Regions from separate parts of the Nocardioides sp. NPDC059952 genome, predicted to be linked through region 1. Evidence: predicted binding sites of a transcription regulator. Region 1 holds the regulator's gene; each other region holds the start of a gene.
The links. Region 1 encodes LexA, which represses DNA repair genes until DNA is damaged. Its sites were predicted from a motif close to TCGAACANNTGTTCGA; they were not measured.
Positions count from the first base shown of each region.

Region 2: ACFV9G_RS23080 (DUF222 domain-containing protein) is a predicted target of LexA. The motif match lies at 3,952-3,967, and genes of this name have one in related genera.
Region 3: ACFV9G_RS02945 (alpha-ketoglutarate-dependent dioxygenase AlkB) is a predicted target of LexA. The motif match lies at 4,045-4,060, and genes of this name have one in related genera.
Region 4: ACFV9G_RS03020 (DUF222 domain-containing protein) is a predicted target of LexA. The motif match lies at 2,794-2,809, and genes of this name have one in related genera.

Region 1 is NZ_JBHWLY010000010.1:19,779-26,644, reverse strand. It holds gene ACFV9G_RS06925 (vitamin B12-dependent ribonucleotide reductase) at 1-1,951, opposite strand, end outside; gene nrdR (transcriptional regulator NrdR) at 2,104-2,604, opposite strand; gene ACFV9G_RS06915 (hypothetical protein) at 3,003-3,899, shown strand; gene ACFV9G_RS06910 (LysM peptidoglycan-binding domain-containing protein) at 4,008-4,400, opposite strand; gene lexA (transcriptional repressor LexA) at 4,583-5,350, shown strand; gene ACFV9G_RS06900 (alkaline phosphatase D family protein) at 5,438-6,866, shown strand, end outside.
Region 2 is NZ_JBHWLY010000064.1:12,641-19,506, forward strand. It holds gene ribD (bifunctional diaminohydroxyphosphoribosylaminopyrimidine deaminase/5-amino-6-(5-phosphoribosylamino)uracil reductase RibD) at 1-783, shown strand, start outside; gene ACFV9G_RS23060 (riboflavin synthase) at 783-1,379, shown strand; gene ACFV9G_RS23065 (bifunctional 3,4-dihydroxy-2-butanone-4-phosphate synthase/GTP cyclohydrolase II) at 1,376-2,662, shown strand; gene ribH (6,7-dimethyl-8-ribityllumazine synthase) at 2,659-3,141, shown strand; gene ACFV9G_RS23075 (class I SAM-dependent methyltransferase) at 3,193-3,804, opposite strand; gene ACFV9G_RS23080 (DUF222 domain-containing protein) at 4,247-5,488, shown strand; gene ACFV9G_RS23085 (ArsR/SmtB family transcription factor) at 5,565-5,921, shown strand; gene ACFV9G_RS23090 (cation diffusion facilitator family transporter) at 5,918-6,866, shown strand, end outside.
Region 3 is NZ_JBHWLY010000004.1:65,026-71,891, forward strand. It holds gene ACFV9G_RS02925 (VWA domain-containing protein) at 1-927, opposite strand, end outside; gene ACFV9G_RS02930 (hypothetical protein) at 918-1,421, opposite strand; gene ACFV9G_RS02935 (DUF58 domain-containing protein) at 1,408-2,295, opposite strand; gene ACFV9G_RS02940 (AAA family ATPase) at 2,321-3,334, opposite strand; gene ACFV9G_RS02945 (alpha-ketoglutarate-dependent dioxygenase AlkB) at 3,407-4,024, opposite strand; gene ACFV9G_RS02950 (GntR family transcriptional regulator) at 4,150-4,884, shown strand; gene ACFV9G_RS02955 (hypothetical protein) at 4,892-5,242, opposite strand; gene ACFV9G_RS02960 (DUF4031 domain-containing protein) at 5,294-5,551, shown strand; gene ACFV9G_RS02965 (MFS transporter) at 5,614-6,858, opposite strand.
Region 4 is NZ_JBHWLY010000004.1:78,863-85,728, forward strand. It holds gene ACFV9G_RS03010 (hypothetical protein) at 33-647, shown strand; gene ACFV9G_RS03015 (TetR/AcrR family transcriptional regulator) at 644-1,267, shown strand; gene ACFV9G_RS03020 (DUF222 domain-containing protein) at 1,275-2,516, opposite strand; gene ACFV9G_RS03025 (aminoglycoside phosphotransferase family protein) at 2,919-3,821, opposite strand; gene ACFV9G_RS03030 (DUF1905 domain-containing protein) at 3,874-4,170, opposite strand; gene ACFV9G_RS03035 (pyridoxamine 5'-phosphate oxidase family protein) at 4,243-4,704, shown strand; gene ACFV9G_RS03040 (hypothetical protein) at 4,694-5,347, shown strand; gene ACFV9G_RS03045 (hypothetical protein) at 5,390-5,647, shown strand; gene ACFV9G_RS03050 (family 78 glycoside hydrolase catalytic domain) at 5,651-6,866, opposite strand, start outside.

The DNA.
Region 1 (6,866 bases):
ACGGCTGGGTGGCCGCCATCATGCGTACGTGGCCCATCGGCTGCAGCGCGCGCTTGCCCATCGCGGTGTCGAAGACCTCGTAGTGCTCCTGGCGCAGACCGGGGGCGTCGATGACGTGGCCGTGCTCGCCGATGTAGGCGACGATCGCCTCGATCTGCTCGGGCTGGTAGCCCATCTTCTTCAGCGCACGCGGGATCACCTGGTTGACGATCTGCATCGAGCCGCCGCCGACGAGCTTCTTGAACTTGACCAGCGAGAAGTCGGGCTCGATGCCGGTGGTGTCGCAGTCCATCATGAAGCCGATGGTGCCGGTCGGCGCGAGCAGCGAGGCCTGCGCGTTGCGGAAGCCGTTGACCTTGCCGAGCTCGACGACGTCGGACCACACGCGGGTCGCGGCGTCGATGATGTTGCGGTCGACCGGGTTGATCGAGCGGACCGCGTCGTTGGCGGCCTGGTGCTTGCGCATGACCCGCTGGTGGGCCTCGGCGTTGCGGGCGTAACCGGCGTACGGCCCGACGACGGCGGCCAGCTCGGCCGAGCGCTTGTAGCCGGCACCGGTCATCAGCGAGGTGATGGCGGCGGCCATCGTGCGGCCACCCTCGGAGTCGTAGCCCAGACCCATCGCCATCAGCAGCGCGCCGAGGTTGGCGTAGCCGATGCCGAGCTGGCGGTAGTCGCGGGTGGTCTCGCCGATCGCCTCGGTCGGGAAGTCGGCGAAGCAGATGGAGATGTCCATCGCGGTGAAGACGACCTCGCAGGCCTGCTGGAAGCGCACGGCGTCGAAGGTGTCGTCGTCCTTGAGGAACTTCAGCAGGTTCAGCGACGCCAGGTTGCAGGAGGAGTTGTCCAGCGACATGTACTCCGAGCACGGGTTGGAGCCGGTGATCCGGCCCGTCTCCGGGTTGGTGTGCCAGTCGTTGATCGTGTCGTCGTACTGCAGACCCGGGTCGGCACACTCCCACGCGGCGATCGAGATCTTGCGGAACAGCTCGCGGGCGTCGATCTCCTCGATGATCTCACCGGTGGTACGCGCCCGGAGGCCGAACTTCTTGCCCTCCTCGACAGCGCGCATGAACTCGTCGGAGACGCGCACGGAGTTGTTGGCGTTCTGGTACTGCACGGACGAGATGTCCTTGCCGCCCAGGTCCATGTCGAAGCCGGCGTCGCGCAGCGCGCGGATCTTGTCCTCCTCGCGCGCCTTGGTCTCGACGAACTCCTCGATGTCGGGGTGGTCGACGTCGAGCACGACCATCTTCGCCGCGCGGCGGGTGGCGCCACCGGACTTGATGGTGCCCGCGGACGCGTCGGCGCCGCGCATGAAGGAGACCGGACCGGAGGCGGTGCCGCCGGAGGACTTCAGCAGCTCCTTGGAGGAGCGGATGCGGGAGAGGTTGAGACCGGCACCGGAGCCGCCCTTGAAGATCAGGCCCTCCTCCTTGTACCAGTTCAGGATCGAGTCCATGGAGTCGTCGACCGAGAGGATGAAGCAGGCCGAGACCTGCTGGGGGGACTCGGTGCCGACGTTGAACCAGACCGGCGAGTTGAAGGCGAAGTGCTGGTTGACCAGCAGCCAGGTGAGCTCGCGACCGAAGAGGTCCGCGTCGGCCTCGGAGGCGAAGTAGTCGTTCTCCTTGCCGGAGGCGACGTAGGTGTTCACGACCCGGTCGATCAGCTGCTTCAGGCTCTGCTCACGCTTGTCGGTGCCGATGGCGCCGCGGAAGTACTTCGTCGTCACGATCGTCGAGGCGTTGATCGACCAGAAGTCGGGGAACTCGACTCCGGTCTGCTCGAAGACGGTCTCGCCGGTCTTCCAGTTCTTCTGGACGACGTCGCGCCGCTCCCAGGTGATCTCGTCGTAGGGGTGGACGCCCTCGGTGCTGAAGATCCGCTCGATCTTCAGCCCGGCGCCTGCCTTCGCCGATGCCTGTGCCTCTGCTGCCGTGTCTGTCATTTCGTTCCCCCTGTTGTCATCGATCGCTGTGCCGTACTGCTGGTCGGTGCTGATGGTGGAGTCCTTGCTCTGTTCTATCTGTTTCCGCTGGATGGCCCGGACAGGTCGCTTCCCCACGGCCTGCCCGGGCCGGTCTGTGTGATCCGTGGGATCTAGTCGCTGCCCACCGGGGCCTCGACCGGGTGTTCTGCCTCGAAGTCTTTGACTTCCCGTTCCGTACGCAGCATCTGGATCTCGCGCTCGAAGTCGTCCGCCGAGCCGAAGGCCCGGTAGACGCTCGCGAAGCGCAGGTAGGCCACCTCGTCGAGCTCACGCAGCGGCGCGAGGATCGCCAGCCCCACCTCGTTGCTGGGAACCTCCGCCAGCCCCTGGCTGCGCAGCGCCTGCTCGACCTCCTGGCCGAGGCAGGCGAGCTGGTCCTCGGTGACCGGCCGACCCTTGCACGCCTTGCGTACGCCGTGCACCGCCTTGTCGCGACTGAACGGCTCCGCTGCGCCGGAGCGCTTGGCCACCATCAGCTGCATCTGCTCGACGGTTGTGAACCGCTTCCCACACTCCTGGCAGACCCGGCGGCGCCGGATCTGGCCACCGTCCTCGGCCACGCGGGAGTCGAGCACCTTGGTGTCGCTGTGTCGGCAGAACGGACAGTGCACGGTCGAGCCCCTCTCGTGAGACCTGTGGATCCAGGCCGTCTCAACGGCGGCCCGAGCCTGTGGAACCTGTGGATATGAGCGTGAGTCCCTGTGGAACAACACCCCCGTCGCTGTGGGCCATCCGCCTGTTCATGTGAACTAGATGTGGATAACTACAGCGGTGTAACTACTAGATGTAGTGGTAACCGTACGCCCGCCCCCACGACGATGCAAGCGAGCGGCGCGTTTACCCGCGCGCCCGGCGTGTCGCCGGTCAAACACCGAAAGATTCCGGTTCAGCGGCGCCGGACTGGCCTGGATGAGTAAGAATGGCCCCCGTGACAAACATCTCCGGAGGAAATCGCGTCGGGTCGCGGAGAGGCACGCGCCCCAGAAGCGGTCCCCGGCCACCTTTCATCTTGCCTGCGATCGCGACACTGGCATTCCTCGTCATCTGGGGAGTGCTCGTGTGGGTCGCCGTCGGTTTCGGGGCCGACGCACGGGGAGGCGATTCCGGCGCCTGGGCGAAGCTCGCCGTCGCGGCGGTCGTTGCAGTCGCCTGCCTCTTCTTGACCTTCACCTTCGCCGGGAAGGCCTGGCGGGCCTTCTCCGGCTCCCCGACCACGCCACCCACCGACGACTACACCGGAAGCCACTCCAACGCCTACGTCGAGGAGCAGGACTACTCGGACACGACCTACTCCGACCAGCAGCTCTACACGGAGCAGGCCTACCCGGAGCAGGACTACTACGGCGCCGGTTCCTACGGCTACGACGACACCGGCTCCTACGGCCGGCACAGCTCCGACACCGGGAGTCAGCCGCCCTACGGCGACACCGGGAACCCGTCCTACACCGACACCGGATCGCAGTCGCCCTACGGCTATCCCGGCAGCGACCAGGGCTACGGCAACACCGGCAGCCGGGCCGCCTACAGCACGTCGTCCTACCTGCCGCCGACCAGCCCTCCGCCTTCCCCGCAGCCCTACTACTCGAGCCCGCCGACACCGACGTCGACGCCACAGAGCACTTCGGGGTACGGCTCGCAGGGATACGGCACGGACAGCTACCCCACCCAGCAGGGTGGCTCGCCGCAGTATCAGTCCGGTGCCTACCAGACCCCGACCGGCTACGGTCAGACGGGCTCGAGGGCCCGACTGACCCAGGACCCCGCCGCGACCCAGGCGATGCCCACCCAGCGGCAGCCCCAGGATTCCCCGGTCGAGCCGGACGACGAGTGGCCGCCGCGGCACGGCACCCGCAACAAGCAGTGGCCGCCGGCCGAGCCGGACCGCCCCTACCGCGGGCGCCACTGACGAGACAGCGAGAGTGCTGCAGACGCTTCCCATCGTCTGCAGCACTCTCACTTTTCCCGGTTGCCGGCCGCCGGGGTCGAAGGAGCAGCCGGACATCTGTGGGGCGCCCTACGGCGCGGTCGGGATGATCAGGGTCTGACCGGACATGAGCATCGAGGACTCGAGACTGTTGAGCTCCTTGATCGTCTGCTCCATCTCCCGAATCGAGGCGTCGGTCCCGGCGACGGCCTTCGAGGAGATGTCCCAGAGCGTGTCGCCATCGCCGACGACCATCGTGTGGGCGGCGGGGGCGGGGCCACGAAATCCGGCATCAGCGTCCGCACCGTTCTCCACCGCGAAGGCCACCCGGGCCCCGATCAGTGCGATCCCGAAGAGCACGACGAGCGCGAATGCGAACACGACGACGCGGCCGCGGCGAGTGAGCCGCACGGTCGAGCGACGCACCTCCCGCACCGGACGGGGCGGCTCGGCTACGGGCAGCACATAGACTGTTGCACTCATCTCACGGCCTCCTGATCACAAGTCTCTCGATCACGTGTTCGATCGAGCACATGTTCGAAGGTAGATCACGTGTTCGAACAACGCAAGTAGCGACGCCCAGAATTTTCGAACGCCGACACGCGCCACCCATGAGATCGAACAAATGTTTGATGTCGTGGTGCCAGAGGGACTAATGTGGTGACATGACCACGCAGAAGACAGGCACCGGATCAGGCGGTTCGAAGAAGAGCCGCGTCCGCGAGCTGCCCGACGGGCCGCCGGACGCGACCGGGCTCACGCCGCGTCAGCAGCGCATCCTCGCTCACCTGCGCGACAGCATCGAGCAGCGCGGCTACCCGCCCAGCATGCGCGAGATCGGTGCTGCGGTCGGGTTGACCAGCACCAGCAGCGTCGCCCACCAGCTCCGGGCGCTGGAGCAGCGTGGTCTGATCCGCAAGGACCCGAAGCGACCGCGCGCCCTCGAGGTCTTCCTGCCCGAGGTGATGGCCCACCGCAAGGCCATGTCCGGCGAGGAGCCCGAGACGACGTTCACGGCCGAGGCCGGTGTCAACCCCAACCCCGACGCCGCCATGGTCCCCCTGGTCGGGCGGATCGCGGCCGGTGGCCCGATCCTGGCCGAGGAGACCTCGAGCCAGCAGAGCGTCGAGGACGTCTTCCCGCTGCCCAAGCAGCTCGTCGGCAACGGCGACCTCTTCCTGCTCTCGGTCTCCGGTGACTCGATGGTCGACGCGGCCATCTGCGACGGCGACTTCGTGGTCGTGCGCCAGCAGCCGACCGCCGAGAACGGCGAGATCGTGGCCGCGCTGATCGACGGCGAGGCCACGGTCAAGACGCTCTCCCGCAAGGACGGCAAGGTCTGGCTGCTGCCGCACAACGCTGCGTACGAGCCGATCGACGGCACCCACGCGACGATCCTCGGCAAGGTGACGGCGGTCCTACGCAGCCTCTGAGCCCGCCCCGGGGACCAGCCCGGAAACACTGCGTGAACTCAGCCGCCGGCCCATGACAGGGCCGGCGGCTGCGTCGTTCCATACAGCGTGACCCAGAGCAGCACGACCCAGACGCAGATCGACCGCCGCACCCTCATCGCCGCCGGGCTCGCGAGCGCCGCAGCGGCCGGAGCCATCGCTCTCCCCGAGCCCGCTGAGTCCGCCGAGGCCGCCGGCGGCTCGCTCAACCACTTCCAGCACGGCGTCGCCTCCGGCGACCCGCTCCCGGACCGGGTGGTCATCTGGACCCGGGTCACGCCGTCCGCCGACGCGACCCCCGGCTCCGGCAGCAGCGAGGAGGTCTTGGTCCGCTGGGAGGTCTCGCCCACCGCGGACTTCGGCCGCGTCACCGCCAAGGGATCCCGGCAGACCGGCCCCGACCGCGACCACACCGTGAAGCTCGACGTCACCGGCCTGGCCCCGGAGAGCTGGTACTTCTACCGCTTCACCTACAACGGCCAGACCAGCCGTGTCGGGCGTACCCGGACGGCTCCGGCCGCCGACGCGACCCCGGAGAACGTACGTTTCGGGGTGGTCTCCTGCTCCAACCTGCAGGCCGGCTGGTTCGCGTCCTACCGGCACCTGGCCGCCCGTGACGACCTGCACGCGATCCTCCACCTGGGCGACTACCTCTACGAGTACGGTCCCGGCGAGTACGGCTACGGCATGGCCAACGAGGACGTCCGTCCGCACGAGCCCGCCCACGAGATGCACACGCTGGCCGACTACCGGATCCGGCACGCGCAGTACAAGCGCGATGTCGACCTCTCCGCCGCTCACGCCCGGCTGCCCTGGATCGTCACCTGGGACGACCACGAGTCGGCCAACGACGCCTGGCTGCTGGGTGCCGAGAACAACGAGCCCGGCGAGTACGACTGGATCGACCGCAAGACCAACGCCAACCAGGCCTACGACGAGTGGATGCCGCTGCGTGTGGACGGCACGGCAACCGTGGAGACCGACGGCCACCTCCACGACCGGATCTACCGACGGCTGCGCTTCGGCAACCTGCTCGAGCTGAGCATGCTCGACCTGCGCTCCTACCGCTCCCAGCAGGTCGCCCGCACCGACCTCGCCGGAGTCGACGACCCCGACCGCACGATCACCGGCGACGAGCAGCTGGCGTGGCTCAAGGACGGTCTGCTCACCGACGCCCGGTGGAAGATCGTCGGCAATCCGGTGATGATCGCCCCGGTCACCTTCGGCGCGCTCCCGAAGAGCCTGATCGCGCCGGTCAACGACGTCACCGGCCTGCTGCCCGACAACGGCATCGCCTACAACGTGGACCAGTGGGACGGCTACACCGCCGACCGCACCGAGCTCTTCGAGCACATCCGCGACAACGCGATCACCGACACCGTCTTCGTCACCGGCGACATCCACTCGGGTTGGGCCTGCGACCTGCCGTACGACTCCGCCGTCTACCCGCTCGGCAAGACCGCCGGCGTCGAGTTCGTGGCCACGTCGGTGACCTCGA
Region 2 (6,866 bases), on a different contig from region 1:
TCGCAGGCGCTGATCGACGCCGGCGTCGCCCGCGTCGTCTTCGCCCAGGCCGACCCCAACCCGGTCGCTGCCGGGGGAGCGGAGCGGCTGAAGGAAGCGGGGATCGAGGTCGAGCAGGGCCTGTACGCCGCGGAGTCCCGAGAGGTCAACCGGGTCTGGACGCGCGCGGCCGAGCTGCAGCGCCCCTACGTCACCTGGAAGTTCGCCACCACGATCGACGGTCGCAGCGCCGCCGCCGACGGCACCTCGCGCTGGGTCTCCTCGCGCGCCGCGCGACTCGACACCCACAAGCTGCGGGCGCTGAGCGACACGATGCTGGTCGGGACCAACACGGTCGAGGTCGACGACCCCGCGCTGACGGTTCGGGACCTGGAGGACCGGGTGGTCGGCGTACAGCCGCTGCGGGTCGTCATGGGGGAGCGCGACCTCCCCGCGGACCGCCGGATCTTCGACGCCCAGGCGCCCTCGCTGCACCTGCGCACCCGCGACCCGCGCTCGGCGTTGGCTGCGCTGTGGGAGCGCGAGCGCCGCCATGTCTTTCTCGAGGGCGGGCCGACGCTGGCCGCTGCCTTCCTGGACGCGGGACTCGTGGACGAGATCGTCGTCTACGTCGCCCCGTTCCTGCTCGGCGCGGGCCGCTCGGCCGTCGCCGACCTCGGGATCACCACCATCTCCGACGCCTTCCGGCCGCGGGTGCGCTCTGTCGACGTACTCGCACCAGCCGCCGCCGGCGAGGAGCCGAACGTCCGTTTCGTCTTGGAACCACAGAAAGGGGAGCAGTGATGTTCACCGGGATTGTTGAGGAGCTCGGCACCGTCGCCGGGATCGAGGACCAGGGCGACGCCGTACGCCTGACCATCACCGCCGACACGGTGCTCTCGGACGCCGAGCTGGGAGCCTCCATCGCGGTCAACGGCTGCTGCCTGACCGTGGCCACGCTGGGAGAGAACGAGTGGACCGCCGACGTGATGCTGGAGACGCTCAAGCGGACCAGCCTGCACGCGCTCTCGGCCGGCGACCAGGTCAACCTGGAGCGCGCGGTCACGCCGACCACCCGGCTCGGTGGGCACATCGTCCAGGGGCACGTCGACGGGGTCGGCCGCATCGTCTCCCGCGAGCCCAGCGAGCACTGGGAGGTCGTCACGATCTCGCTGCCCGAGGAGCTCGTGCGCTACGTCGTCGAGAAGGGCTCGATCGCGGTCGACGGGATCAGCCTCACCGTGGTCTCGGTGACCGAGGACGCGTTCACGGTCAGCCTCATCCCCGAGACCCTGGCGCGTACCTCGCTGGGGTTCCGGGCCGTCGGTGACGAGGTCAACCTCGAGACCGACATCATCGCCAAGCACGTCGAGAAGCTTCTGGGAGGGGTTCGGCCGTGAATATCGAGACTGGATTGAATTCATCAGGCACCGAGCAGTACGTGGGGATCCGGCTGGATCCGGTCGAGAACGCGATCGCCGACCTGGCGGCCGGGAAACCGGTCGTGGTCGTCGACGACGAGGACCGGGAGAACGAGGGAGACCTGATCTTCTCCGCCGAGCTGGCGACCCCGGAGGTGATGGCTTTCGCGATCCGCTGGTCCTCCGGCGTGATCTGCGTGGCGCTGCCGGGGGAGCGGCTCGACGCCCTCGACCTGCCGCCGATGACCCGGGTCAACGAGGACCGCAAGCAGACGGCGTACGCGGTCTCGGTGGACGCCCGCGAGGGCGTCTCGACCGGCATCTCGGCCGCCGACCGGGCGCTCACGACCCGGCTGCTCGCCGGCCCTCACTCCGGGGCCGGGGACCTGACCCGGCCGGGGCACGTCTTCCCGCTGCGGGCACGCGAGGGCGGAGTGCTGGTGCGGGTCGGCCACACCGAGGCCGCGGTCGACCTGACCCGGCTGGCCGGTCTGGAGCCTGCCGGTGCGCTGGTCGAGCTGGTCAACGACGACGGCACCATGCAGCGCGCCCCGCAGCTGCGGGAGTTCGCCGACGAGCACGGTCTGGCGATGATCTCGATCGCCGACCTGGTCACCTACCGGCGGCGTACGGAGGTGCTGGTCGAGCGCAAGGCGGCGACCCGGCTGCCCACCGAGTTCGGTGACTTCACCGCGTACGGCTATCGCACCATCGACGACCAGGTCGAGCACGTCGCGCTGGTCTACGGCGACATCGCCGGATGCGACCCGGTGCTCGCGCGAGTGCACTCGGAGTGCCTGACCGGGGACGTCTTCGGGTCGCGGCGCTGCGACTGCGGGCCACAGCTGCGCGAGGCTCTCTCGCGGATCGCGGAGGCGGGCTGCGGTGTGGTGGTCTACCTGCGTGGGCACGAGGGCCGCGGGATCGGGCTGCTCGCCAAGCTGCAGGCCTACCAGCTCCAGGATGGCGGTCGCGACACCGTCGACGCCAACCTCGACCTCGGTCTGCCGGCCGACGCGCGCCACTACGGCGCCGCCTCGCAGATCCTGCGTGACCTCAAGGTCGACTCGGTGCGCCTGCTGACCAACAACCCCGAGAAGGTGAGCCACCTCGAGGCCTACGGTGTCGAGGTCGCCGAGCGGGTGCCGCTGACCCCGCGACCCAACGAGCACAACCTCGCCTACCTGCTGACCAAGCGTGACCGCATGGGTCACGAGCTGCCCGATCTGTCCGGGCGCGATCTGACTGAGGAGAACCGATGAGTGGCAAGGGAGCCCCGACCCCCGAGGTCGTCGACGCGAGCGATCTGCGGGTCGCCGTCGTGGCCGCGCGCTGGCACGACGAGGTGATGGCCGGCCTGCTGAACGGCGCCGAGCGGGCGCTGAAGGACGCCGCCGTCGGCGGCCTGACGGTCGTCCGGGTCCCGGGCGCCTTCGAGCTCCCGGTCGCCGCGGCCGCGCTCGCCAAGTCGGGCTATGACGCCATCGTCGCGCTGGGCGTCGTCATCCGCGGCGGCACCCCCCACTTCGACTACGTCTGCTCGGCCGCCACCGACGGGCTGAACCGGGTCGCGATCGACCACGTGGTTCCGGTCGGTTTCGGCCTGCTGACCTGCGACAACGAGGAGCAGGCGCTCGACCGGGCCGGGCTCGAGGGGTCCAGCGAGGACAAGGGCTACGAGGCCGCCGCGGCGGCCATGGAGACCGCGCTCACCCTGCGCGACTGCGTACGCCACTACTGAGGTGCTGTGGAGGTTGTGAAGCTGAGAGTGGCCTATAGGTCACTTTCAGCTTCACAACCTGCTGAGTGTCGCCACCAGATCGCCCTGACGTCGGCGGGCGCCCGGGTCCTGCCGGGTCGATGCCTGCTCGACGACGAACCCGTGCGGGGTGAGCAGATCGGTGAGTGCCTCCGCCGACCAGTAGTAGGCGGTGTGGACCGCGTGGTCGAACGCCTCGCCGGGCTCGCCGTCGAAGAAGCCGACCAGCGCCGATCCGCCGGGGGTGAGCACACGGGCGAACTCGGCCAGGATGGCGGGGAGCTCGGCGGGTGGGGTGTGGATGATCGAGTACCACGCCAGGATCCCGCCGACCGAGCTGTCGCTCAGGGGGATCGCCGCGAGGTCGGCTCGCTGGAAGCTGACGTCTGGGTACCGCGCCCGTGCGGCGGCGACGAACTCGGCCGAGGCATCCAGTCCGACCACGTCACGTACGCCGCCTGTGGTGAGTTCCTTGCTCCAGAGGCCCGGGCCGCAGCCGGCATCTAATAGGCGGCCGGTCGTGGTGTCTCGCCAGGTGGTGATCGTGTTGTGGTCGCGCTCGGCGAGCTGGTCGATCTTTCCGAACAGGTCGATGTACTCGGCTGCGCGGCGGTCGTAGGCTGCGCCGATCTCGGTCATGGTCATCGGTGACAGAGGGTAACGGGATTCGGCTGGGGGTGCCGTGTGGTCTGTGCGGACTTCCAGCGTGGGTGGGGCCAATACGTGGCTTGGGTTGGGAGATTTACAAGCCCGGGTGTCTGGGTGGGGTGCCATTTACCTGTCTTGCGGGCTTCCAGCAGCGGTTCGGCTTTGGCTTGGGATATCTGTCCCTGATTGGGTTCATTTGTTTTGCTTCGTGTGGTAGGCTCGGCGCAGGCGTGAACGTGATGGCCGACCACCTCTCAAGAGGCGTGCCTTTCCGCCCGGGACACAACGGGTGAGGGGTAATCCAGGGGAACCAGGGGCGTCGACGCTGAGCTGCGAGGGTAAGTAATAGCCCGTACTGCCGGGCCTCCGAGACCAGCGAACCAAGATGGATCTGCATGGGCAGATCCTTGAGTTCGTACGTCGGGAGGTGACCGGTTCGATGACCACGCTGCAACAGCCCCAGCATCCTGTGCTGGGGGCCGTGGTCGCGATCACCGGCGCCCTTGAGCGGGTTGCTGGGGCGAACCCGGTGTTCATGGCCACCGATCAGAAGGCCGCCACGCTGCTCGAGATCGCCCGCGCCAAGGCGCAGCTGGCCGAGCTCGAACTGCGGGTGCTCGCCACCGCCGACGATGTGGCCACCGACTCGGCTGCTCGGGATGTGGCGGCGTGGTTGCATCACCACACCCACCAGCGCCCCGAGGCCCTGCGCGCCGACCTGCGGCTCGCCGATGCCCTGGACCGGACCTACCACCAGGTCGCGGCCGCGATGCGCGCCGGTGCCTGCAACCCCGCCCAAGCGCAGGTGATCGTCGCAGCCCTCGACGACCTCCCAGCCGGCCTCGACCCCGAGATCCGGGCCAAGGCCGAGGAGACGCTGGTCGGCTACGCCACCGAGTTCGACCCCACCCGGCTACGCCGCCTCGGGCACCGGATCCTGGACCTGATCGCCCCCGAGATCGCTGAAGCCGAAGAAGCCAAACGGCTCGCTGCCGAGGAGGCCCACGCCCGGAAGAAGACCCGACTGGCCATGCGGCGCCTCGGGGACGGCACCACCCGGATCTCCGCCGTGGTTCCGGATGCGGCCGCGGACCGGTTGGCCACCAACCTCGAAGCCTTCGCCTCACCCCGACGCGATGACGGCACCCGCACCGAGACCGGCGAGTACCTGCCCTACGACCGCAGGCTCGGGCTCGCGTTCTGCCAGATGCTCGAGACCCTCGACCCCGCCCGGCTCCCCATCCACGGCGGCGACGCCACCACCGTGATCGTCACCATCGACATCGACCAGCTCCGCAAACAGGCCGGGGTCGCCGAGATCCTCGGCGGCACCCCGATCACCGCAGCCGAAGCCAGGCGCCTGGCCTGCACCGCCGGCCTCATCCCCGCCGTCCTCGGGGGAGACTCCGAGGTCCTCGATCTCGGTCGCAAGGAACGGTTCTTCACCGCCGCCCAACGCCGAGCACTCCTGCTGCGGTCAGCAACCTGCGAGGCCGAAGGCTGCGACATCCCCGGCACCTGGGCCGAAGCCCACCACTGGATCGCCTGGGCCCAAGACGGCGCCACCGACCTCGACAACGCCGCCCTGCTCTGCTCCCATCACCACCACCGCGCCCACGACACCGCGTACCTCCATGAGCGCCTGCCCAGCGGCGACATCCGCTTCACCAGACGCACATAGGTCGGTCAACAGCGCGTCCGTCTCACTTCGATGAAGCCGAGAGATCCTCGGAATCAGTTAGCGCTATAATTTGCGCATGCATGCAAATACGCAACCTCCGGTGTGGGGAGACGACGTGGTCACCCTCGCCGTCGAGGTGCTGCGGATGCTGGCCGATCCCACGCGCCTGCAGGTGGCGGGGCTGTTGTTGGACGAGGAGCGGTCGGTCTCCGAGCTCGCCGGGATGCTGGAGAAGCCGGTGCCGGGGGTCTCGCAGCATCTGGCGAAGATGCGGATGGCGCGGCTGGTGACCACGCGGAAGGAGGGGACATCGGTGCTCTACCGCGTGGAGAACGGGCACGTGCGCCAGTTGGTCCTCGACACGATCGGTCACGTCGAGCATCTGCTGGACCAGGTCCCGGCGCATCACCGGTCGGGGGACGAGTCGGCATGACCCACACGCTGCACGATCACCGACACGACCAAGGCCATGGTCACGGGCACGGTCATGGGCACGGGCATGCGCACGGCGGAGGATGGGCCCGCTTCCGCCATGCGGTCTCGGACGTCTTCGGAGCGCACTCCCACGATGCCGCGGATCAGGTCGACGAAGCCCTCGAGGCGGACGTACGGGGCCGCAGGGCGTTGTGGATCAGCCTCGGTGTCCTCGCGCTGACGGCTGGCATCCAGGCGGTCGTCGTCGGTCTGACCGGCTCGGTGGCCCTGCTGGGGGACACGCTCCACAACGTCGCCGACGCGCTGACCGCGGTGCCGTTGCTGGTGGCGTTCTGGCTGGCCCGGCGCCCGGCCAACGACCGGTTCACCTATGGGTACGGTCGGGCCGAGGACCTGGCCGGGCTGTTCGTCGTGGCGATGATCGCCCTGTCCAGCATCCTGGCGGCCTGGGAGGCCGTCGACCGGTTGTTCCATCCGCGCGAGGTCGAGCACGTCTGGGCGGTCGCGGCGGCGGGGGTGGTCGGGTTCTGCGGCAACGAGATCGTCGCGCGCTACCGGATCCGGGTGGGCCGCCAGATCGGGTCGGCGGCGCTGGTCGCGGACGGGCTCCACGCGCGTACCGATGGGTTCACCTCGCTGGCCGTGGTGTTCGGTGCTGCCGGAGTCGCGGTCGGGATGCCGTGGGCCGACCCGCTGATCGGGCTGCTGATCGCGGTCGCGATCCTCGGAGTGCTGCGCTCGGCGCTCAAGCAGGTCGGCGCCCGGCTGATGGACGCGGTCACCCCTGATGACGTCCGCAGGGCGAGGGAGGCGGTCGGCACGGTCGACGGCGTGCTCGAGGTCCGCAGCCTGAGGCTGCGGTGGATCGGGCACACCCTCCACGCCGACGGCGACATCACCGTGTCCGCCGACCTCCCGGTCTCCGCCGGCCACGACATCGCGC
Region 3 (6,866 bases), on a different contig from region 1:
CGCGATCGGCCAGCCGGGAGCGTCGCGGATCTGGTACTTCGGCGGCTCGACGACCTCGTCGGCGGAGAGCCGGTCGATGCCGGCCAGGATGGAGTCGATGGAGCCGTCGTCACCGAGCAACGAGAAGGTGCCGCCGGTGTCGGTCATCGCCTTGTCGAAGGTGGCCCGCTTGTCCTCCTGGAAGCTGAGGTCGGCCGAGCCGATGCCGTAGAGCTGGACGTCGCGCTCCTTGGCGAACTTCGTGGCCTCGGGCAGCGAGTAGACCGGCGGGCCGCCCTGCGGGTCGTTGTCGGAGGCGACGATGACCGCCCGGCCGCGCTCGGAGTTGGACAGGTCGAAGCGCTTGACGCAGGAGACGATGCCGTCGCTGATCAAGGAGGCGCGCTCCTTGCCGAGGTACGTCCCGGCGACGTACTCCTGGTCGCCGAGGGCGAAGGCCCGGCCGGCCCGGGCCAGCTCGTCCTGCACCCAGCCGTAGTCGTCGGTGAGCGGGAAGACGGTCACCGCGGCGTCGCTCCACAGGACCAGGCTGACCCGCTCGCCGTTGAGACCGGCGACGAGCTGGGAGTAGGCCTGGGTGACCTGGGTGTCCTCGTCGAACATCGAGGTCGAGGCGTCCAGGCAGAGCACGATGTCGCGGGTGGAGTAGCGGTTCTGGGTGATGTCAGTGGTCTGTGGCCGGGCGATCAGCCAGATGCAGCCGATCACCGCGAGCGCGATCCCCGCGGTCTGCCACCAGGACAGCCACCGCTGCTGGCTCGCGAGCTCGCGGAACCGGGGGAGCCGCTTGAGCCGAGCGGTGTGGGCGACGAGCACCGCGTCGGCCGGGCGGCGATGCACCCGGGCGGCGAACACGACGATCGCGGCGATCGCGGCGATCGTGAGGACCAGCACGATCGCGCCGAGAACGGGCCACCTCAGGTCCATGTCGTCACCACCTGACGGGCCCGGCTCAGCGCCTCGGGGAAGCGTTCGGCAGCCTTGCCCTCCTCCTCGGAGGCGAAGGCGGGCGGGTACATCACCTCGACGGCCATCGCCAGCGGGCGGGTGCGGGGGTCGCTGCGTACGGTCGCCTTCAGGTCGGCGAGAACCATCTTGTCGGCCGGGATCTGGCTGACCTCGGCGACGTAGTCGCGCACTGTGCGGCTCAGGTGCTGGTGGCCGACCCGTGCCGGGACGTCGCCGCGGTGCACCGCCCGCTCGATCCGGTCGATCTCGGCCAGGTGCTCGCCACGGAGGTCACGCGGCTCGGGCACCCAGGGCGTCTCGACCTCGACGACCGGCTTGCGCTTACGGGTCAGCAGGATGACCACGAGGTAGTAGACCGCCACCGCGGCGAGAAGCGCGAGCGCGAGCACCAGCCACCAGCCCGAGTGGGCGATGGGCTGCTGGAACTCCTCCGGGACGCTACCGCCGCGCATGCCGGTGCCTCTCCAGGAGATGGAAGACCGCGCCGATGGCGGTGGTGTCGTCCCGGACCCGCTGGTAGGCGATGCCCAGGCGGTCCAGGGTGCCGCGCAGGCCGTGCTCCTCGGCGGCGGCTAGCTCTGCGTACTGGGACTGGAGGACCGCGTCGCCGGTCAGCCATCCCGGCAGGGCGGAGACGGTGTCGACGTCGACGGTCGGGGCGCCGCCGGCCACCGCGGTGGTGGGGTCGAGGTCGTCGATGCCGGCGACCAGCACCTCGTGCTGAACGGTGAGACGGCGCAGGACCGCGGCCATCTCGTCGCTGACGGAGTGCTCGTCGGTGACGACGAGCAGGATCGCCCGGCGGCGTACGTTGGTGGCGATGTGGCGCAGCACCGCGACGATGTCGGCCTCGGCGGCATCGGGGGTGATCGCGTCGTGGGCCTGCCCCAGCGCCCGCTCGAGCGCGATCTCGGTGTCGGCGGACTTGGTGAGCTTCTGGGTCTCGGAGTCGCCGTAGGCGACGGCGACCTTGTCGCCGTGGCGTACACCCAGCCAGCCGACCAGGCCGGCGGTGAAGATCGCCAGATCGCGCTTGGTCGTGGTGCCGGTCGCCTGGGCCGCCATGCTCCGGCCGGTGGAGATCGCCAGCAGCACCAGGTGCTGCCGCTCGGCGGTGAACCGCTTGACCAGCAGGCTCCGGGACCGCGCCGTCGCCTTCCAGTCGATGTCCTTCACATCGTCTCCGGGGACGTACTCCCGCAGGTCGTGGAAGTCCATGCTGCGCCCGGTCTGGACGCTCGCGTACTCCCCGTCGAGCAGGCCCAGGACCTTGCGGTGGGCATGGATCATCAACCGCGTGCGGATCCGGGGAAGGTACGTTGCCATTCTGTGCCTGATTTCCTGGCGCCACTCAGGGGCTCGGGACAGCGCGGACCAGCGCGTCGACCAGCATCTCGGGCTGGACCTTCTCGGCCAGCGCCTCGAAGCTGAGGTGGAGCCGGTGGCGCAGGATGCTGTGGCGCAGCTCGCGCACGTCCTCGGGAGTCACGTAGGAACGACCGAGCAGCAGCGCCGCCGCACGCGAGGCCTGCAGGAACGCGATCGAGGCACGCGGGGACGCGCCGATCTCGACGTAGGAACCCGTCTCCGGCCCGAGGAGCTGGTGGGCGTTGCGGGTGGCCTGGACGAGGGCGACGATGTAGCGCTTGATCGCCGGGTCGACGTAGACGCGCTTGGTCAGCTCTTGGAGCCAGACCACGTCGTCGGGGTCGGCGACCGGACGGGTCTCCTCGTGGTCGGGGCCGAGCGTGCCGGCCTCGATGCGCTCCAGGACGACGAGCTCCTCGCCCTCGCTGGGGTAGTTGACGATCTCCTTGAGCAGGAACCGGTCCATCTGCGCGTGCGGGAGGACGTAGGTGCCCTCCTCCTCGATCGGGTTCTGCGTGGCGAGCACCATGAACGGGCGCGGCAGCGGATGGATGTGGCCGGCGATCGACGTCTGGCGCTCCTGCATCGCCTCGAGCATGGCGCTCTGGGTCTTGGCGGAGGAGCGGTTGATCTCGTCGAGCAGCACGAAGTTGGCGTGCACCGGGCCGAGCTGGGTCTCGAACTCGTGGTTGCGCTGGTCGTAGACCTGGGTGCCGATGATGTCGCTCGGCAGCAGGTCGGGGGTGCACTGGATCCGGGAGAACTGCGCCTTGACGGTCTGGCTCAGCGTGCTCGCGGCAAGCGTCTTGGCCAGTCCGGGCACGCTCTCGAGCAGCACGTGACCCTCGGAGAGGAGTGCGATCAGCAGCGCCGTCCTGAGTCGCTCTTGGCCGACCACACGGCTGCTGAAGGCGGTGCTGATCCGCCCGACGATCTCCTTCGCCCTGGCGATCTCCTCAGCGGACGGCGGGGCGAGGGGTGGTGCGGTGGTGGTCAAGGCGGCTCCAGAGGCGTCGGCTGTCGGTCCCATCCTTTCCTACCAGCGTACGGAACGCATCTGGGGGCCGCCTCAGAAGACGTTGCGGGGGCGGAACTGGACCGAGATCCGGGGGCCGGCGGAGGAGACCTTGGGGATGGCGTGCTCCCAGGTGCGCTGGCAGGAGCCGCCCATGACGACGAGGTCGCCGTGGCCCATCTCGATGCTCATGCCCTTGCCGCCTCGTCCTCCGTGGGGGCGGAGGGCGAGGCGGCGGGGGTCACCGACGGAGACGATCGCGACCATCGTGTCGTCGGTGCGGCCGCGGCCGATCTTGTCGCCGTGCCAGGCGACCGAGTCGTGGCCGTTGCGGTAGTAGCAGCAGCCGGCGGTCACGAAGGGCTCGCCCAGCTCGGGCAGGTAGTGGGCGGTGAGGCGGCCGCGGGCCTCGGCGAGCCTGGGGTGGGGGAGCGGGTCGCCCTGCAGGTAGGTGTGCAGGAGCCTCGGCACGTCGACCATCCGGTCGTACATCTGTCGGCGCTCCTCGTGCCACGGGACGTCGTTGACGAGGGCCGCGAAGACGTCGTCGGGATCGGGCAGCCAGCCGCGGGCGATGTCCACCCAGGCTCCGCGGTCCAGATGGGTCCGCTCGTAGGCCGTCTCGGTGGTCTCGTCGTCTGTCGGGGCGAAGAGTGTTCCCTGGAAGTCCACCCTCGTAGCGTACCTCGTGATCGAACACTTGTTCTAGTGAAATCCGGCCGTCGTATTTCGTTGCAGAAGATCTGCCTCATCTCGTTGCAATGTCACAACTTGACGAAATTCGGGACGTACGCGAGGTGTACACCTACGCTCTGGTCATGGTCCGGTCGGTCGAGGGTGAGCGGTCGCTCAAGCACGTCCAGATCCGGGAGTACGTCCGGGAGCTGGTCGTCGGCGAGAGCCCAGGCGCCTCCGCGCCCTCGGAGCGTGAGCTGGTCCAGAAGTTCAGCGTCGCCCGGGCCACCGTGCGGCAGGCGCTCGATGCGCTCGTCGCCGACGGTCTGCTGGTCCGGATCCCGGGCCGGGGCACCTTCGTCGCGCGCCCGCCGCGGGCGGCGAGCCCGGTGCTCGGGTTCAGCGAGGAGATGGCTCGCCGGGGCATGCAGGCATCCTCCGAGACGCTGCTGCTCGGCCGGGAGAAGGCCGGGCCCACCATCGCTCGCGCGCTGGGCATCAAGGAGGGTGCGGCCGTCGTCCACTGGCGGCGCCTGCGCCGCGGCGACGGGGTGCCGATCTGCATCGAGGACGTCTACCTCGACGAGGCGATCGTGCCCGGGATGCTCGAGCGCACCGCGCCGACCAGTCTCTACGCCGAGCTGGCCACTCGCCACATGCGACCGTCGTGGGTCGACGACACCTTCCGTGCCGATGTGGCCAACATCGAGGAGGCCACCCTGCTCGGTCTCTCGGTCGGCGTCCCGGTGCTCCGCAGGCAGCGGAAGTCGGTCGCGGGGGACCGCTACGTCGAGGTGTGCCGCTCGGTCTACCGTGCCGACCGCTATGCGCTGCACCTGCAGCTCGGCCCGTCCTGAGGACCGGTCAGAGGTGGCCGAGCGGCGCGACCACGTCGCCGCTCTCCTCGCAGACCCAGATCGGGTCCGGACCTCCCAGATCGGGAGTGATGTGGAGCGAGTGCACCGGCGACTCGGGCGGGCACGAGGTGCACACCGGCCAGCGCGCGGAAGCCTCGCCGTCGAAGAGCAGGTCCTGCACGTCCTGGGCGACCAGGCCGGCGACGTACGCCTTGCCCTCCGGCCACTGCTCGACCCACCAGCCGCGCTCGGTCATCGCGTCCTCGAGGGCGGAGACGGCCGCGGCACCGGCGAGTCCTCGGGCATCGAGGTCATGGAGCACCCTCGCCCGAGCCTCGAACAGCACTGTCGTGTTCATCACGGACCATTCTTGCCGACCGGTCAAGGCTGGACACGGTAGGAATGGTCCGTGATCCTCATCGACCCGCCGAACGTACCCAGCCGCGGCCGGATGTGGTCGCACCTCGCCAGCGACACCTCCTACGAGGAGCTGCACGACTTCGCGAGTCGGCTGGGCATCCCGGCCCGAGGGTTCGACCGGGACCACTACGACGTGCCGGCCGAGGCCTACGACGACATGGTCGCGGCGGGTGCTGTCGAGGTCACCTCCCGGGTCCTGGTCTCTGCTCTCCTTGCCGCCGGTCTGCGCCGTCGCAAACCCCGTTAGCCGAGGCGTCACGTACGTCGGCCGAAGTGGCACCGCGGTGACGTCTCGGCCGACGGGGGTGACTACTCGGCCGGCGCGGGTGACTTCTCGCCCGGCGGGAGTGACGTCTCGGCCGGCGTGGACATCCGCCGGGTGGTGAGCCAGATGGCCGCCGCGATCAGCAGGCCGAGGCCGCCGCCGAGGACGAAGCCGCCCTGCCAGCCGATCAGGTCGATGGCGAAGCCGGCGGTGGGAGCTCCGACGGCGCTGCCGAGCGTGATGGCCGAGCCGTGCCAGCCCATCACCTCGCCGCGTACGGTCGAGGGGACGCTGCTGGTGATCGCCTCGAGCGCGGCGGTCAGGGTCGGTGCGCAGAAGAAGCCGCTGAGCAGGAGCAGCACGGTGAACGAGATCGGGTCCCAGGCGAACGCGGTCAGCACCGTCGTCGCACCCAGCAGGACGAGCATCACCGCGGTCGAGGGGTGGCTGTTGAGGGCGCCGTAGATGAGTGCGCCGAGCAGCGAGCCGAGCGCCCACATCGCCATGACGAGCCCGAGCAGGGCGGTGCGCTCGAAGTCGCGCATCGCGGCGACGGTGCCGAGGTCCTCGGCGATGAGGATGAGCGAGGCGGTGAAGGTGCCGGCGAGCAGGAGCGTGACGCCCGGGTTCACCCACGAGGGGAGGCCGAAGCGGCGCCTCGGCGAGCCGGTGTCACTGGGGACGGCGTCGCTCGGGACGGTCGGCTCGCCCTCGGTGATCATCGGGTTGAACAGCCACAGCACCACCGCCGCGGCGATGCCGAGCCACTGGATCAGCAGCATCGCCCAGGATGTGCCGAAGTAGCTGGCGCCGAGGACGCCGATGACCGGACCGACCATGAACCCGAGCTCGGTCATGATCGCGTCGGCGCTGAGCGCGGCGGTGCGCTGCCCGGGCCCGACCGAGCGGAGCATCACCTGACGCACGATCGAGAACGACGGGACGGTGAAGAGTCCCGCGATGGCGACCAGTGCGAGCAGCGGAAGATATCCGACCCAGGGGGCGATCGACCAGGCGATGGGGAGAACGGCCAGCGGCAGCAGGAGGGTACGTCGCAGGCCGAGGCGGTCGAGGAGCCGGCCGAGCCAGGGAGCGGAGATCGCCATCGCGATCGCGAGGACCGTCGAGACGAGCCCGGCCTCGGCGTAGGAGCGGTCCAGCGGGCCGACCACGTGAAGGGTCACGATGACAGCCGAGGCCGGCATCGGAATGCGTAGGAACAGACCCAGCACGAGGATGCGGCGAACGTCGGGAAGCCGCCACAGGTCGGCGTACGTCTGGAAACTCACCGACGAAT
Region 4 (6,866 bases), on a different contig from region 1:
GCAATCGCTCAAATGGACTCGAGGAGGCGTACGTGGCTGGTTGGGTGTGGGCTCTGCTCTGGGCGTTCGTCCGGGCATGGCTGTTCGGCGTCATGCTCGGGCTGGTGATCGGTGGCGCGTTCGGGACGCTCCTGATGCCGGTCCTGGGGACGCTCCTCGGCGGAGTGATCGGAGCCATCATGGGCGCGATCACAGGGCTGCCCTTTGCAGTTCTGGTGGCTCCCGTGTCGCTGCTTCCACCCTCGCCGGTCGCTGACCGGGCCTGGCCGGCGATCGTTGCCGCAGGACTGTCGTTCGTGCTGGTCAGCAAGGTCATGTTCTCGGGGGCGAACCTGGATGCTTCGGAGGACCTCGCCATCTTCGTCGGCCTGGCTGCCGCTGCCGGTCTGGTCGCGGGGCTCTTCGGTCGTGCGATCACCCGTCGTGCGCGGATCCGGGCGCTGCGTACTCCTGAGACCTTCATTTTCTTTGCGTTGGCGGGAACGCTGCTCTCGACCGCTCGATTCGTGACGCTGGAAGGGTGGATCCACGACGGGCCCGGGATGGTCCTGCTCTGCGCGTTCGTAGGATTCGTCGGTGGCGGCATACTCGGTCTCGCCCTGATCGGCTACAACCTGCTCGTCACCAAGGAGCCCGCCGCAGAATGAACCCCACCAAGGCCAAGCTGATGGCGGCGGTCACCGACCTGCTCAAGGAGGACGGGATCGCCGGTCTCTCGGCGCGGGCGATCGCCGACCGGGCGGGGGTCAACCAGGCGCTGGTCTTCTACCACTTCGGCACAGTCGTGGACCTGGTCGACCAAGCGTGCCGCGCGGCGACGGACGAGGCGGCGGCGTCCTACCGGGACGAGCTCGCGGACGTGACCTCGCTGAGCGAGCTGCTGCAGCTCGGGCGAGGGCTTCACGAGCGGGAGCGAGCCGCCGGCAACATCACGGTGATGGCTCAGCTCCTGGCCGGCGCGCAGCGGGACAAGACCTTGGCCGAGACAGCGCGCTACGCGTTGGGCCGGTGGAACGAGGAGATCGAGACCGCGGTCGCCCGCGCGCTGCAGGGAAGCCCTGTCGAGGGCGTCGTGGACGCGCCGGGTCTGTCCCGCGCGATCAGCTCGGCGTTCATCGGCCTCCTCATGTACGACGGCGTCGACCGCCCCGGAGCCGAGTCGGCTTTCGAGTCCCTCGAGCAGCTCGGTGCGCTCGTCGAGGTCATCGAGGATCTCGGGCCCGCGGCCCGGCTCGTCCTACGGTCCCGGCTCAAAGGCCGCGGTTAGCGCCATTTCATGTCCGTCTGGTGAAGCGGATGTCGCCGTTGGGGAGGCGTTCGTGGAGGTAGGCGGTGTCGTGGGCGCGGTGATGGTGATGGGAGCAGAGCAGGGTGGCGTTGTCGAGGTCGGTGGCGCCGTCTTGGGACCAGGCGACCCAGTGGTGGGCCTCAGCCCAGGTGCCGGGGATGTCGCACCCTTCGGCCTCACAGGTCGCTGACCGGAGCAGGAGCGCGCGGCGTTGGGCGGCGGTGAAGAACCGTTCCTTGCGGCCGAGGTCGAGGACCTCGGAGTCTCCCCCGAGGACGGCGGGGAGGATGTTCGCGGTGCAGGCGAGGCGGCGGGCCTCGGCCGCGGTGATCGGGCTGCCCCCGAGGACCTGGGCGACCCCGGCCTGTTTGCGGAGCTGGTCGATGTCGATCGTGACGATCACCGTGGTCGCGTCCCCGCCATGGATCGGGAGCCGGGCCGGGTCGAGGGTTTCCAACAGCTGGCAGAACGCGAGCCCCAGCCGGCGGTCGTAGGGCAGGAACTCGCCGGTCTCGGTGCGGGTGCCGTCATCGCGTCGGGGTGAGGCGAAGGCTTCGAGGTTGGTGGCCAGCCGGTCCGCGGCCGCATCCGGGACCACGGCGGAGATCCGGGTGGTGCCATCCCCGAGGCGGCGCATGTTCAGTCGGGTCTTCTTGCGGGCGTGGGCTTCCTCGGCGGCGAGGCGTTTGGCTTCTTCGGCCTCGGCGATCTCGGGGGCGATCAGGTCCAGGATCCGGCGCCCGAAGCGGCGCAGCTGGGTGGGGTCGAACTCGGTGGCGTAGGCGACCAGCGTCTCCTCGGCCTTGACGCGGACCTCGGGGTCGAGGTCGGTGGGGAGGTCGTCGAGGGCGGCGACGATGACCTGCGCTTGGGCGGGGTTGCAGGCCCCGGCGCGCATCGCCGCGGCGACCTGCCCGTAGGAACGGTCCAGGGCGTCGGCGAGCCGCAGGTCGGCGCGCAGGGTCTCGGGGTGTTGGTGGGTGTGGTGATGCAGCCACGCGGCGACATCCCGGGCAGCGGCCTCGGCGGCCACGTCATCAGCGGCCGCGAGCACCCGGAACTCGAGCTCGGCCAGCTGCGCTTTCGCGTGGGCGATCTCGAGCAGCGTGGCGGCCTTTTGGTCGGTGGCCATGAAGGCCGGATTAGCGTCCGCGACCCCGCCCAGAGCGTTGGTGACCGCGACCACGGCTCCGAGCACGGGGTGTTGGGGCTGTTGCAGCGTGGTCATCACGGTCACCTCCCGACGTACGAACTCAAGGGTTTCTGCCTGTGCAGATCCCGGTTGGTTCGCTGGTCTCGGAGGCCCGGCAGTACGGGCTATTACTTACCCTCGCAGCTCAGCGTCGACGCCCCTGGTTCCCCTGGATTACCCCACACTCGATGTCTCCCGAGAGTGGCGGCACGCCTCTTTCGAGGTGGTCGGCCATCACGTTTACGCCTGCGCCGAGCCTATCACACGAAGCAAACCAACGAACCCAATCAGGGACAGATATCCCAAGCCAAAGCCGAACCGCTGCTGGAAGCCCGCAAGACAGGCAAATGGCACCCAACCCAAGCGCCAAGGCTTGTAAATCTCCCAACCCAACCCAAGCCACGTATTGGCCCCACCCACGCTGGAACCCAAGCCGCCTCAGCCGCCCAGAGCAGCCCGAGCCATCACAAGCCGATCGGCGCAGCGTACGGGCATCGTCCGCCAGTAGTAGGGGAACGTCATCAGGGCGATGAACAGCGCCCACCCGCGAGCGCGGAGCCAGGTGGCGTCGTCGAGGTCGAGAAGCGCGCGGAACTCGTCGCGGCCGGCGACGTCGAGGAGCTCCCAGGCGCAGATCAGGTCGACGGTCGGGTCACCGACGGAGAGGGCGCCGAAGTCGAGTACGGCGGTGAGACGGCCGTCGCGGGACAGCAGGTTCTCGGCGAGCAGGTCTCCGTGGACCCAGCGCGGCTCGGCTTCGGCCGGCGGAAGGGCCATCACCTGGTCCCAGACGGACTCGACCGCGTCCAGGTCCAGGTCGAGCTCGGCAAGCTCGCGGCACTCCTTCAGGCGGAACCGCACGTCGGCGTCGAAACCGGCGATCGGCTCGCCGCGGTACCAGCGCAGCTCGGGGTCCTCGAGCGCCTCCTGCGGCACCTCGGTCCGCCGGAGCCCGGTCACGACCCCGGCCAGGTCGGCGGCGGTCACGTCACCGGTGCCCAGGCCCGGCTTCTCCCCGTCGAGCCAGCGCACCACGCTCCAACGCTCCGGGTAGCCGAAGCCCGGCTCGCCGACCGCCGCCACCTCCGGCACAGCCACCGAAAGGTTGGCCGCGAACCCGGGCAGCCGGCGGGCCTCCTGCGTGATCGTGGCCGATCCGCCGGGCTGGCGGGGGAGGCGTACGAGATGCTCCTCGCCCAGCCGGAAGAGCCGGTTGGTCGACCCGGTCGAGTCCAGCGGGCGGAGGGGAAGCTCGGCGTAGGCCGCGACGTCCCGCCTCAGCAGAGACCGAATCAGGTCCTCGTCGATCATCAGCTCGTCATCGTGCATCGCGGCGTTCATCGTGGCTGAGCCAACCACGTCGGCGCCCGGCGGCGCGCATGGTTTTTCGGGGTCAGACGAGGGTGAGCGAGACGAGCGCGCGGTCGCCGACCTGGAGGTCCTCGCGGCGGCGTACGTCCTTCTTGATCGGCAGCGCATAGCCATCCTGACCCGGGAAGACCGAGGTCCGCCAGGTGGTCGTGCCGATCCGTGCCTCGACCCTCACCGATCCGAAACCGCGGGGCGGGCCGGTCGCGATCGACGCCTCGCGGATCTCCTCGGTGACCTCAGGTGGCGCGGTCACGAAGATCCAGGCGTCGGTCTCGTCCTTCCACGGCCACAGCTCGGCCTCGAAGTCCCAGGTCTCCACGCGCTCATCCTTCCAGGCCGGTGTCTGGAAAATGGTCGTTCCACCGGCAGGGCGGACGGTTAGGGTGCGGCCATGGCTGACCCTCGCTCCCTCGCCCAGAGACTCTCCGACACCCGCACCCGTCTGGAGAACGACGTCGACCTGTGGATCGCCTCCGCGCACGACGACCAGCCGTGGCTGGTGCCGATCTCGTTCGTGTGGTGGGAGGGCGAGATCTGGATCGCGAGCATGGGCGGAGCGCGCACCCAGCGGAACCTCACCGCCTCCCCGGTCGTCCGGCTGGCCCTCGGCGAGCTGCGCGACGTCGTGATCGTCGACGGTCGGGCCGAGGTCGAGCCGATGGAGCGTACGCCGCAGCGGGTCCTGGAGATCTACGCCGAGAAGCAGGGCGGCGACCCGAGCGACTGGGCGGACAGTCTGATCCGCGTGCGGCCGACCAAGATCCAGGCCTGGCGCGAGTCGAACGAGCTCGACGGACGCCACCTGATGCGGAACGGCCGCTGGCTGGACGAGGGTGGGTCCGATGGAAGCTGAGGTGCCGCTGACCGAGGACACCTTCCGGGCGCTCGCCCGGTCGTCGCCGTGGCGCTTCTCCGCTCTGCACTTCACCTGGCGGACGCGGGACGACGGCGACGTCGAGTGCTGGTTGCGCAGACCTGGCTGGCTCCGCGTGCGCGACGCCGCCGGGGATCGGGTGGTCAGGGGCGAGGCTCCGGTGGTCGATCCGGAGCCGGTCCTACGCGCCGACGGTCTCGTGGCGAGCCGGCCGCGGGCCTGCACCCACGACATCGACGACCCGATGTGGAACAACTACCTGTTCGTCTCGATGCTGGATCCCGAGGAGCTTTCGGTCGATGTGGCGCTGAGCGACCTGCGTTCGGAGCCGAGGGCAGGGCGGGAGACCTGGTGGGCGAGGGCGGTGCCCGGGCAGGAGTACGAGCCGCGGTGCGGTTGTTGTCCGCTGCTGTGGTCCCGGGTCACCGACTGGTTCGAGTACGGAGACGGCGCCCCGGGGTGGGAGCCGCAGGCGGGCACGGTCTACCCCGAGGCGTACGACATCGGGCTGGACGTGGCGACCGGGATCGTCGTGCAGTTGAGCCCGGTCGGAGGCTCGCGGCCCGATCACGGGTTCGAGACCACGATCCACGAGGCAGAACTGTCGGTGGTCTCTGTTTAGGTGGTGGTGAGGACGACATCCGATCCAGACGGAGGAGATGTCATGACCATCAGCACGACCATCGACGAGGAGATCGAGCGGCTCGAGGAGGAGCTCGGCGAGCGGCCCGCCTGTGAGTGCAGCTGTGGCAGCCCGGACAGCGACGCGGAGCCTTGTGGCGAGGTGGCGGCGTACGCCGTGACCGTGCTCTGTCCCGATGACCGGTGCACCCACACCTACCTGTTGTGTCGCGAGTGCCGTGACCAATGGGTGCAGAACTGTCCGCCACCTCACCAGCTGCGCGTCATTGCGCTCGGATGAGGCTCACGCCACCGGCACCACCCACACGTCGGCGACCGACGGGTCGTAGTCGGCGCCGGTGTCCCGGAACCGGAGCCGCACCGAGCCGTCCGCGGTCTGCGCCGAGGGCTCCACCAGGAACTGGTGGGTCATCGTGCCCTGCCCGCCGCTGGTGCGAGTCAGGTCGACGCTGTGTGCGACCTGACCGTCGAGCTCGACGTCGTAGGTCTTGCGTCGCGCGCCGTCGAAGGTCTCCACGATGCGGACCACGAACGATCCGTCCGTCGGCACCGCGGCGTCGAACTCGAACCAGCCGCCGGGGTAGGAGGAGTGCGTGTAGCGGCGGGTCAGTCCGGCCTCCTGATTGGTCCCCGACCGCTCGGAGGCGGTCAGTCCGTGCGCCGTCTCCGAGGTCGCCTCGCCGAGGTCGACATGATCGGTCGAGTCCGACGGTGGCGTCGCGAGACCGACGGTCACGGTCGCCGCCGCCTGCTCCGCCGGCGTCGCTCCGGTCGCGACGGTCAGGGACACCGGGCCGCCGACGACCGTCTGCGGCACGACGACCGCGACGTCGATGTCGGCGTCCTGGCCGGCCGGGATCTCGTAGCCCACCGGCTCCGCCGACCAGCCGGCGGGACCGGTCAGCGACAGCTCTCCGCGCTGGGTGACATCGCTGCGGTTGTGCAGCGTGGTGGTCACGGTCGCGGTCTGCCCGCCGTCGACCGACGCCGGGACGCTCGACGTCGCGGTGATCTGCACCCCGGACCCGACCAGGAGGGTGCCTCCGAGCGGGAGCGTCGCGGTGCCACCGGAGCGGCTGTACGACAGCGCACCGGTCAGCTCGACGGGACCCGCCGATGCGTCGTCGGGCACCGTGACCTCGTAGGTGTGCTCCACCTGGCCACCGGCAGGGACGGTGTCCGCGGGGTCACCCACCGGAGCCGCGGTCCACCCGTCCGGCACCTCGAGCGACGAGCTCACCTCCTTCAGCGACTGCTTGCCGGAGTTGTCGACCCGCACCGTGACCTCGACGGCGTCGCCGGGGAGGACCTCGTCGCCGGGGACCTGCAGCGTGGCGACCGCGCCGACCAGCCTGGCCGAAGCCCGCGAGAGGCTCTTCTCGATCGCCGTCAGCCGATCGCGCAGACCTGACGCGGTCGCGTCGGTGAGCATGCCGTTCTCGGCGTACATCTGGACGGCGCGGTCCAGGTTCGCGGCTGCCGCGAGCGCACGATGGACC